Regions from separate parts of the Shewanella psychrophila genome, predicted to be linked through region 2. Evidence: predicted binding sites of a transcription regulator. Region 2 holds the regulator's gene; the other holds the start of a gene.
What was found. Region 2 encodes MetJ, which represses methionine synthesis genes. Its sites were predicted from a motif close to TAGACGTCTAGACGTCTA; they were not measured.
Positions count from the first base shown of each region.

Region 1: a site for MetJ is predicted at 1,802-1,819, ahead of metH (methionine synthase). Genes of this name have one in related genera too.

Region 1 covers NZ_CP014782.1:5,408,013-5,413,928, reverse strand. The annotation lists gene metH (methionine synthase) at 1-1,730, opposite strand, end outside; gene sps_RS28605 (hypothetical protein) at 2,280-2,420, shown strand; gene sps_RS28600 (hypothetical protein) at 2,417-2,557, shown strand; gene sps_RS28595 (hypothetical protein) at 2,554-2,694, shown strand; gene sps_RS23575 (sodium:solute symporter family transporter) at 2,691-5,513, shown strand; gene sps_RS23570 (histidine phosphatase family protein) at 5,638-5,916, shown strand, end outside.
Region 2 covers NZ_CP014782.1:3,384,995-3,390,910, forward strand. The annotation lists gene sps_RS14560 (bifunctional aspartate kinase/homoserine dehydrogenase II) at 1-2,043, opposite strand, end outside; gene metB (cystathionine gamma-synthase) at 2,066-3,226, opposite strand; gene metJ (met regulon transcriptional regulator MetJ) at 3,461-3,775, shown strand; gene sps_RS14575 (sulfite exporter TauE/SafE family protein) at 3,960-4,697, shown strand; gene sps_RS14580 (conjugal transfer protein TraF) at 4,828-5,916, opposite strand, start outside.

The DNA.
Region 1 (5,916 bases), 2.0 Mb from region 2:
GATACACCGCCCGAGATCATGGCGTGGGGCAAGGTGCGTTTTATCTCGCGGGTGGCCTCGATAAAGTCGACGGCATAATTGTCGTGCTCTTCGATACCTGTGGCGATGGCGAAAATATTGGGATCGAAGATAATATCTTCCGGCGGGAAGCCTACCTTATCCACCAATACCCGATAAGCGCGGGTACAGATCTCTATCTTGCGTGCCTTAGTATCGGCCTGCCCCTGTTCATCAAACGCCATGATGATGGCTGCGGCGCCGTAACGCTTAACTAAAGTGGCCTGCTGGATAAACTTCTCTTCTCCCTCTTTAAGCGAGATGGAGTTAACGATACCTTTACCCTGAATACACTTGAGACCGGCTTCGATCACTTCCCATTTAGAGGAGTCGATCATAATCGGCACACGAGATATGTCGGGCTCGGAGGCGATAAGGTTGAGGAACTTGTGCATGATCTCGACGCCGTCGAGCATACCCTCATCCATGTTGATATCGATGATCTGCGCGCCGTTTTCTACTTGATCACGGGCTACCGATAGCGCTTCTTCGAATTCACCTGTCTTGATAAGGCGCAGAAACTTGGCCGAACCTGTGACGTTGGTACGCTCACCTACGTTAAGAAACAGCGAGTTCTCATCAATCGTCAGCGGCTCAAGACCAGACAGGCGACAGGCCACCGGGATGTCCGGTAGCGGACGGGCAGGGTATTTGATTACGGCTTCGCGGATGACACGGATATGATCCGGCGTGGTACCACAACAGCCACCGATTATATTAAGGAAGCCTTCCTCGGCCCACTCACCGATAATATCGGCCATCTGCTTGGGGGTCTCATCATAGCCACCAAACTCATTGGGCAGGCCCGCATTTGGATGAGCCGAGACGAAACACTCGGAAATTTTAGATAGCTCTTCCACATAAGGGCGCAGCTCTTTAGGCCCCAGGGCGCAGTTAAGGCCAATAGATAGCGGCTTAACATGACGTAGTGAGTTGTAGAAGGCTTCGGTGGTTTGCCCGGTCAGGGTGCGGCCAGATGCATCGGTAATGGTACCGGATATCATGATAGGCAAGCGTGCACCCAGATCATCATAAACAGTCTCGACGGCAAACAGGGCGGCCTTGGCGTTTAAGGTATCGAAAATGGTTTCTACCATGATGATATCGGCACCGCCCTCAATCAGGGCATTGATAGACTCGACATAAGCCTCGACCAGCTCATCGAATGTGACATTTCGGTATCCAGGGTCGTTCACGTCCGGGCTAATAGAACAGGTGCGGTTAGTTGGGCCGAGTACACCGGCTACATAACAGCTGCGACCAGTCTCTTGCTCAACTTCATCGGCAGCAGCGCGGGCGAGTCGGGCCCCCTCAAGGTTTATCTGAGCCGAGAACGCCTGCATGTCGTAGTCAGCCATGGCGATGGGCGTCGCGTTGAAGGTGTTGGTCTCGATAATATCGGCGCCAGCCAGCAGGTATTGTTTATGAATACCCTTGATAGCTTCGGCTTGGGTGAGCACCAACATGTCGTTGTTGCCTTTTACATCTTTATGCCAGTCTTTGAACTGTTCGCCGCGAAAATCTTCCTCTTCTAACTTAAGGTCCTGGATCATGGTGCCCATGGCGCCATCGAGAATGAGGATCCCTTGTTCGAGTTGTCGGGTCAATTTTAAGGTGAGCTGTTGACCTTTCTCTTTAGTTAATTTCTGGGTACTGAGGGTGACACTGGCCATAAATTCTACCTGCCTTAATAGATCTGCGCTGCATCTCTATTGAAACCACTGCGTGGTGTCGTTTGGATGTTTATACGTATAGACGTCTATACTAAACCAGACACGTATCTGTGTCGAGTCGCCATATTGTGTATTCTATCGCCTTGTATATTGACTTATTTGTGAATGATTTTTCCACTCTTTTAAGGTCTGAACTATGCTTTAAACAGGCTCTTTACAGGAGAAGTGTGGTGTGGAGGAAAAATAATAATCAAGCAGCCTTCAGACTGTTGGCCCTAATAATGTGGTTTTTTATTGTCTCATGGCCAGCCGCCAGCAACATTGTATTCAGCCTATCTAGCATGTTGCTGAGCATCACACTGATTTGGCTGTCTTTAATTTTATTTTTATATGCTTTGACTAAGTAGGTTAGTCGATGATGTGTAGACATGTATTGGAGCCTCAATCAAATCTCCTACCTCTCGTTAAGTTGGTAAAGCCTGTGCTTTGTGGTCTAACCCCTTCAATTATCCAAGATAAAGGGGTTTATGTAAAAGCCAAGGTAGTGACATGATTAGTGCGATGAGTCTGCTGTTGATCATATTGGCTTATGTGGGCTTGCTGTATGTGATTGCTGCTCCTGAGACGAGTGCTGAATCCGGTAGTGACTCGTGTACTGCTCTCACTTTCAAAGTCGAGGTGGCAGTATGATTAGCGCTACGAGTCTGCTGCTGATCATTTTGGCTTATGTGGGCTTGCTGTATGTGATTGCCGTTCCTGCGACGAGTGCTGAATGCGGTAGTGACTCGTGTACTGCTCTCACTTTCAAAGTCGAGGTGGCAGTATGATTAGTGCGACGAGTCTGCTGTTGATCATATTGGCTTATGTGGGCTTGCTGTATGTGATTGCCGTTCCTGCGACGAGTGCTGAATGCGGTAGTGACTCGTGTACTGCTCTCACTTTCAAAGTCGAGGTGGCAGTATGATTAGTGCGACGAGTCTGCTGTTGATCATATTGGCTTATGTGGGCTTGCTGTATGTGATTGCTGCCTGGGCCGAATCCGGTAGCGAGAGAGCACAAAAACTCACCACCAGTGCCGCAGTTTATGCTCTGTCCTTAGCCATATATTGTACTAGCTGGACCTTCTTTGGCAGTGTCGGTATCGCCACTCGATCCAGTATATTGATGCTATCTATTTACCTGGGGCCGACCTTGTTGATGATAGTTATCTGGCCCTTGATGCAACGTATCTTGCTGATTAAGCAGATCTACAGGGTGACCAGTATCGCCGATTTTCTCTCGGCCAGATTTAATCGTAGTGTGTCGCTGGCTGGGCTCGCCGCGTTAGTTGCCATGATCGGAATAGTGCCTTATTTAGCCCTGCAACTTAAGGCGATAAATACGTCTATCGACTTGCTTTTGGGTTTGCAAGTCGAGGCTAAACTCTCCATCGCTTGGCTGGTTTGGCTGGGTGTCGCCCTGTTTACCATAGTGTTCGGTATCCGTCATCTGGATCCAACCGAGCGACACCCTGGCATGATGTTGGCTTTGGCGGTCGAAGGCCTTGTTAAGCTAGCGGCCATGTTGACCGTCGGGGTATTTATCTGTTTCGTGATGTTCGACTCTCCCCTAGATATCTTTGCTCAATTGGAGCAGAAGATGCCTGAGGCTGCGGCTAAGATGTCGTCGAAGCCCGCATTTGTCACTTGGTTTAGTTACCTCATATTAGCCGGAACAGCCTTTATGTTATTGCCGCGCCAGTTTCATGTGATGGTGGTGGAGAATCCGGATCCTAATCATGTCAAAAAAGTGCAGTGGTGGCTGCCTATCTATCTAATCCTGATGACCCTGTTTGTCACCCCGATTGCGGCGGCAGGCTTGCTGCTGCTAGGACCTGAAACTGCAGACAGTTATATGTTGTCTATTCCTATGTTAGCCGGGCAAGAACTATTGACCATATTCGTGTTCATCGGTGGTTTTTCTGCTTCTATGGCTATGCTCATGGTGTCGGGAATGACCTTATCGACCATGTTCAGTAACCACTTGGTTTTGCCTCTCATTCAGTGGTTTAGGCCGGACAGCCGCTTGAAGAAGTATTTGCTGCAATCTCGCTGGTTGGCTGTTTTTATCGTGCTGGGGGCTGGGCAGATGTTTTACCTTTACTTGGGCGAGTCCTACATGTTGGTGAACATGGGCATGATCTCATTCTGCGCCGTGTTGCAGTTTCTGCCCTTGGTTATTGCCGGTTTATATTGGCCTCAAGTCACATCAAAGGGGGCATTTGCCGGTCTGTGTGCAGGCTTTGGTATCTGGGCCTATTGTCTGCTTTTACCTGCGATTATGAAGAGTGGCTGGATCAATGCGGATATTTTGTTAACGGGTCCCTTCGGAATTGGTTGGCTACATCCTGAGCATCTATTGGGAACCGAGATGCATAAGGTCAGCCATGGGGCTTTCTGGTCCATGGCTGCGAACATTTCGGCGCTGGTATTAGGCAGTCTGTACTCTAAGATGTCTGGGGAGGAGAAGCGTTATAATGCGGAGTTTATGGATGTGATGGCCGAGCGTGTGGCAGAAGATGAAGCCATTATGGATACCTTACCCAGAGATATTGAAATTGAGCCCAAGCTTAAATTACTCAAGGGCATATTCAGTCAGTATCTGACTCCTGAATACGCCGAGACAAAAATGGCAGCTTGTCTGATTGAAGCTGAGCTCGGTGAGGCTCATATTATCAATGTACAGGAGCTGGCGAACCTGGAGCGAACCACAGAGAGGCAGTTGAGTGGTATCACCGGAGCGGCTGTGGCTCATATGGTGGTGACTCAATCTAACCTTTATTCCGAACAAGAGATCCGCACCTTAGAGCGCTATTACGGTCAGTTACTGGCACAGTTAAAAATAAGTCCGGCTCAGTTAAGGCAGCAACTTAACTATTCTAAAGAGAAAGAGTTGTTAGCTAAACGATACTCAGAGCAGATGGAGGGCATAGTTGATGACAGAACACGCGAGCTACAAGAGACCTTAGATAAACTAAAGAGCGCTCAGGCTCATCTGGTTGAAACCGAAAAGCAAGCATCGCTTGGCAAAATGGTGGCCGGTATAGCCCATGAGATCAATACGCCAATCGGTGTCTGTGTGACTGCGGCATCGCATTTACATGATGAGGTTATCGCACTGAAGAAGATGTTCGGTACTGGTGACCTGAGTGAAGAGGAGTTTAAAAGTTTCATGCAAACCTGCACCGAGGCGATGGACATTATTCTCAAGAACAATGCCAGGGCATCTAAATTGATTCAGAGCTTTAAACGGGTCGCAGTAGATCAATCCAGTGAGCAGGTTAGAGATTTCGGGCTTAAAGAGTATCTTGAGGAGATCTTAATGTCGCTGCGCCCTGCATTAAAGAAAGTACCCCATAAAATACAGGTAATATGTCCGGATAAACTCAGCTGTAATACTTTTCCTGGTGTTCTATCTCAAGTGGTCACTAACCTGATAATGAATAGTTTGCTACATGCATTTAAGCCTGAACAGATAGGTGTTGTGACCATAGAGGTATCTGCCAGTGAGGGGAAAATACTCATGAATTACAGCGACGATGGTGTAGGTTTAGATGAAGATGGCGAGAAGAACCTATTCGATCCTTTTTACACCACTAAGCGTAATCAGGGGGGCAGTGGGCTGGGAACCCATCTGGTGTATAACTTAGTGACCCAGAAACTCAAGGGTGGAGTCGATGTCAAAACATCCCTAGGCAATGGACTCTGTTACCATATTCAATTCCCGCAAAATATTGAAAATTAGACTTCTTTCTAGGAACGAGATACTAGAAATTAGAATCTCGATGCTAGGAAGCAAAAGCAGCAAATAGAACTTAGACACGGGAAATCAGTAAAGGAGCCAATATGCCTAACGAGAATCAATTATTTTGAAAAATACTGATAACAAAAGCTGCATTGAGAGTAAGGCTGAGTGCACTACTGTCTTTTATCTTCTCCGTCATGGCGAATGCGAAGGTGGAGAGATACTCAGGGGGCATACAGATGTAGCTGTGAGTCAGACGGGACGTACATCGATGACCGCCGCTATCGATCGCCTCGTTGAGCGTCACGATGTGGAGTTCGATCAATTATTCTCATCCCCCCTGCGTCGCTGCAGTGAGTTTTCACTCAATCTCTATCTGAAAAATGGGGTGCCATTAAAACTG
Region 2 (5,916 bases):
ATCAGCTGGCACTAATGAATGAAGTTCAATATCTTCCAGTTCAATCTCATGACCAATCTCGCGAGCCAAGATCAACAATTTTCGCTGCATGTCTCGACCGGACAGATCATCACGAGGGTCCGGCTCGGTAATACCTAGCCCTCTAGCCTCTAACACGAGTTCAGAGAACGGCTTCTTAGCGTCATACTTCTCGAATAACCAACACAAGGTGCCAGAAAATATACCACCAACAGCTTCGATACTATCACCGCTGTTATGCAGATCATTCAATGCGTGCTGTACCGGTAAACCTGCACCACAACTGGCATTGTAACGCCAAAATAACCTACGATTGCCTAACTGTAACTTAAGCTCTCGATAAAAAGCTAAGGGCCCTGAACCCGCTAGCTTGTTTGCGCTAACCACATGAATGCCACGTGAGAAGAACTCAGGATATTGCAGCGTTAAGTCGGCGCTAGCACTGATATCTAAGGCGATGAGTTCGTCACATTCGAGTGCTTGTAGCTGCTCAAACATATGATCATAGAGCCAAGGAGTAGCTTGCTCGTCAAACGCCTGTTTCCATGAGTCGAGATCTATCCCTTCCTCTTTTAATAAAGCCTTCTTAGAACTGAGTAAACCCACCAGCTCAACGCTAGCTTCTAACTCTTTATTGAGTGCAACTCTAGCTCGGCTGAACAGCCGAGCCCAAGTCTCACCAATATTACCCACCCCAAGCAGAAGCACACCTATGCGCTTGCGAGGACCAGCGCAACGACGATGCACTTTTTGAGTCAGCAGGTTAACTTGTGATGTCGGAACTAAAGTCACCAGACTTAAACCATCTTTAAACAATGGTCTTGCATCTCTGCTCAGCAGTCGAGCGAAGCCACGGCGGTACAGCCCGGCATCGGCGCTGACCAAGGCTACTAAACCTAGATCTTCTCGAATATGTATGTCAGAAACTTCCAGGGCATCGGTTGCCAGGATAGCTTGAACTTGTTTCTGATTCTCATGGGTAAAAGCCAGCTCAACTCGGTTATGAGCCAACTTCCAATGGGCTAACGGGATCAAGCCAGCCACTTCCAATAACTCAGCCAAATTAGCAGTATCACTACTGATTCTGAAACTAAACAGAGAGACACTGGACAGATTAGTCACCACCGGAGCACTGGCTTGAGAGCTCTTTGGTGCAATTAAGGTGAAATCGGTATGAGAGGCATAGCTGGAACGAACAGCCAGACTCACTTGAGTGTCAAATAGGGGCTGTAGAGAACGGTTATGCAGCACGGGTGAGCCCAGATGCGCTAAGCGATTAGCTTCATCTAAAGATAGGCTCTTAAGTAGTTTGGCATCGTTAATCTTGTTTGGATCGGCGTTGAATACACCTTCCACATCAGTCCAGATGGTGACACGTTCGATATTAGCTAAACTGGCAATCAAGGTCGCACTATAATCTGAACCATTACGCCCTAGTAGTAAGGTTTCGCCACGGCTGTTGGCGCAGATAAAGCCTGTGATAATCAATCTTTCGTTGGGATGCTCACCAAGGGTTTTCTGAACTCGTGATCGAGATTCATCGAGTCTGATCTGCGGCACGCCTCCTTCATCGGCTAGCAACAAGCTTCTGGCATCGACATCTGATGCTGCAACGCCGGACTCTCTGAGTAAAGCAGCCAAGAGACGAGCGGACCAACGCTCACCAAAGCTCACCACTTCACTTCTTTTATACTCGTTTAACGACTCTAGAGAAAACAGACTGATGAGCTGATACTTGTCGATAGACAAACGCTCTCTCAGGCTTCTGGCCTGCTCGTTAGAAAGCAGCTGTTCGATCAGATTCTGTTGAAAGCTGATTAACACCTGCAACTCTTCCTGCCATAGCTGACCAGTGTCTTTGAGTTCCAATAATTTATAAAGAAAATTGGTGCTCTTACCTGCGGCCGATACAACGACGAGATCATCGCTATTGCCGTGAGTGAGAAGGATATGAGCAACACGGCGGTAGCAATCTGCATCCGCTAAGCTAGAACCACCAAATTTGTGCAAATGACAACGCGCCATCTTTAACTCCTATCTACCGAGATTAACAACTCGCCGCTGCAGCGAGTCCAGCTTCAATATCGGCAACTAAATCGTCGGCATCTTCGATACCCACTGAAAGACGGATTAGGGTCTCTTTTACCCCAGCTTCTGCTCGAGCCTCTGGCTCCATAGCTCTGTGGGTCATTGTCGCAGGAACTGCGACTAAACTCTCTACCCCACCTAAACTTTCTGCGACAGAAAACACAGATAATTTGTCAAGAAAAGCTACCAACTGCGTTTCTCCGCCTTTAAGCTCGAAACTGAGCATGGCACCAAAGCCCTTTTGCTGCTTAGCAGCAATCTTATGACCAGGGTGATCACTAAGACCTGGATAGTAAACTTTATCGACCGCCTCGCTGGCAGTTAATACCGCTAACACCCGTTGTGCATTAGCCTGATGTTCACGAATACGTACCGCTAAGGTACGAATACCGCGTAGGGTAAGATAACTATCAAAAGCAGATCCTGTTAGGCCTAAGGTATTAGACCACCAATGCAATAACTCACCTAACTCGGCATCTTTAGCGACGACAGCACCACCGACTACATCGCTGTGGCCATTGATATATTTAGTAGTCGAATGGATAACAATATCGGCACCGAGCAAGAGTGGCTGCTGTAAAATGGGAGACAAGAACGTATTATCGACAACGACTAGGGCATCGACGGCATTACTCGCCTTGGAAATTTCTTCGATATCGACGACACGCAGTAAAGGGTTCGATGGTGTTTCCAACCAGACCATCTTAGGCTTCTGGGCAATAGCGGCTTCCAGTGCTATATTGTCAGTCTGATCCACCACAGCAAGCTTGAAGGCCCCCTTCTTGGCTAAGTTAGTAAATAGACGATAACTTCCCCCATAACAGTCATGGGGAACGATTAGCAGATCATCGGGACCAAGCAGGCTAGTCACTAATGTGATCGCAGCCATGCCAGTACAAGTCACCACACCTGTTGCGCCTTTCTCCAGTCCAGCGATGGCATCACCGAGAATAGAACGAGTCGGATTTCCCGAACGGCTATAGTCAAAATCTCTGGGGTTCTTGTGCCCATCGAAAGAGTAGTTAGTCGACAAATAGATGGGAGGCACCACGGCACCATGTTGGGTATCGGACTCAATCCCTTGACGCACTGCAATTGTGGCTAACTTACGTTCGGTCATCTACTACTCCTAGAACTATTTACTGAACACCTTCCTCCCAACAAAAATTGGACAGGAGATGTCTGGACGTCTAAATGTACCTAAGGGAAAGCCCAGCGTCAACCAAATATAGACGTTTAGACGTCCAAACATATGGAAATCTATTTGCAATTGTCATAAATAAGAGGCAATAATTTGACTGCACAATTTAAAGGGTTAAAATCTGCCCCGAATTTTGAATATACAGGTGAGTCAATGACTGAGTGGAATGGCGATTATATTAGCCCATATGCTGAACACGGCAAGAAGAATGAACAAGTAAAAAAAATTACTGTTTCTATTCCCTTGAAGGTACTTAAGGTTCTTACCGATGAGCGCACCCGTCGTCAGGTTAACAACCTACGTCATGCCACCAATAGTGAATTGCTTTGCGAGGCATTCTTGCATGCATACACAGGCCAACCTCTGCCTAACGATGATGACTTGTCTAAAGATAAGCCTGATACTATCCCTGCTGAAGTGAAGCGCTTGATGGATCAGATGGGTATCGAATGGGAAGATGTAGAGTAATCATACTCACTTAAATCTTGTTCAGTCAGTTTCAGGGATCGCATTGCGATCCCTGTTTGCTTCCACACTAGTTTCGACCCTGCAGAAACAATCGAGCCCGACTAAAAGATTAATATCGAAGCCTTTCATATTAATTAACAAGGCTAACGCCTTAACCATCACAGTACAATTGAGAGAAAATGCCGTGCTTTCAATGATAGATCCAACCACATTAGCTTTAGCTTCCCTTATCATCTTCTGTGGTGCCTTGACCCAGAGCCTTATCGGTTTTGGTTTAGCCATTGTCGCCTCTCCTCTGCTGTATATTGTCGATCCAGAGCTAGTACCGGCCCCGGTTATCATCATGGGCTTCTCTATCTCCTTGCTGACCCTGTTTAGAGAGCGAGGTGCCCTTGAGTTTAATGGGCTGCAATATGCCCTTCTTGGACGCATTCCTGGTGGTTTTCTCGGGGCAGGTCTATTGATATATGCACCACAACCCATTCTTGGACTGGCCATATCGGGCATCGTTGCCACGGCGGTCATATTGAGTTTGCTTAAGTTCAACATAGCCGTTAACCGCAAGAGCCTGTTTGGCGCCGGCGTGATATCTGGTGTATTTGGTAATATTGCCGCTATCGGTGGCCCACCACTGGCAATTTTGCTTTCAGGAAAAGATGCCCGTCAGTTTCGTGCGGCCCTATCGGCTTTCTTCATCTTCAGCTCACTGATCGCGCTTGTGATTCTTGGGATCACAGGTCTGCTTAGCATCAAACATCTATGGCTGTCGCTATTGCTTCTGCCTTCGGTGATCTTAGGTTATGTGGTCGCGGGGAGACTGATAGGGCATGTTGATAAAGATAAGACTCGCAAGGCAACACTCATATTATGTTCAATCTGTGCAACGATATTGGCGGTGAAGTCATTAATGGAATTAGGCTAAGAGAAGGTGCGAGTACGGAGCTTCGCTCCTACGAGTTCAAGAAAAGTCAGAAGCGAAAAGCTTTTGCTTTTAGCTCGCAGCCAACTTGTTGGCGAACTCGTAGCGAAGCGCCCTCGAAACTTCTTTAAATTTAAAAATGATATGACGTTTGTAAAACACCGCCTATAGCATCATCGCTGCCGACCATGCCGGTAAAGTCCAGATAAAAGACTCGACCAAATTCGAAGCCTGTACCTAAAGAGTAAATATCAGCCGTCGTGTCTTTCATATCGTGACGGTAACCTAAACGCAGTGCAAACCAATCCGTAGCTTTCAACTCACCACCAACGCGCCAATACTGAGTACCACCAACTTCTTCGAAGCGTTTATAGGCGTTCAGATCGATATCTGAGGTTAAACTTATACTGTCCCAGTCATAGGCGATACCTGCAGTAAATTGTGGCTTAACTTGATAGGTAAATTTACGGCCTTGTGCTTCTACCGTCTCCACATCCTGACTAATAAGGTTTCGACCAGATAGCCCCACAACCAAACCTTCTACAGGTTTCATGGCGACACCAACATCTAAGTTAAAAGTGACCTCGTCGTTTCTATACTTAAAATCATCAAAATCACTAGCCTCGAAGTTATTCGCACTAACGGCATAGTTATAGGTATCTATACGCTGAAGCTTAGGTGATACCCCGACTGCAATGGGCATATTGACAATTGAAAGTGGAAAGCTCAAGGCTACGCCTAAATCAGAAACCACACCGGCAACCACAGCTCCCTGTGAATCTAGGTCTGCCAGTTCTGAAGGATTATTTGGATCTAACCCATTAAGAGTATCAATATCAGATTGGGCAATGGCTGCGACTCCAATGGCATCCATATAGCTCTTATAAAACACCGCCATGGGCATTTTATGTGTGGGTAATACGATAGAGAATCCAATACCTGTACTCACATAAGCATTGTTATCTTTTAAAGACTCGAGATCGGTGACTAACTCACCACGATAGAGATCGACTGAAGTAGCATCACCGACTGTAATGGCAGCATCTAGTGCATCATAAGAGTCTTGCAGGGAATCAAACTTATCTATCATCTGATCTTTATCGGCACCATCGGCTCCGATCACGGGTAGTAACATGGCAAAATTATTGAATTTAGGTGTTTGCAGGGCCAGTAGAGCAGGATTAATGAAGCCAGCGCCCTCACGGCTTGATGAGGCCACACC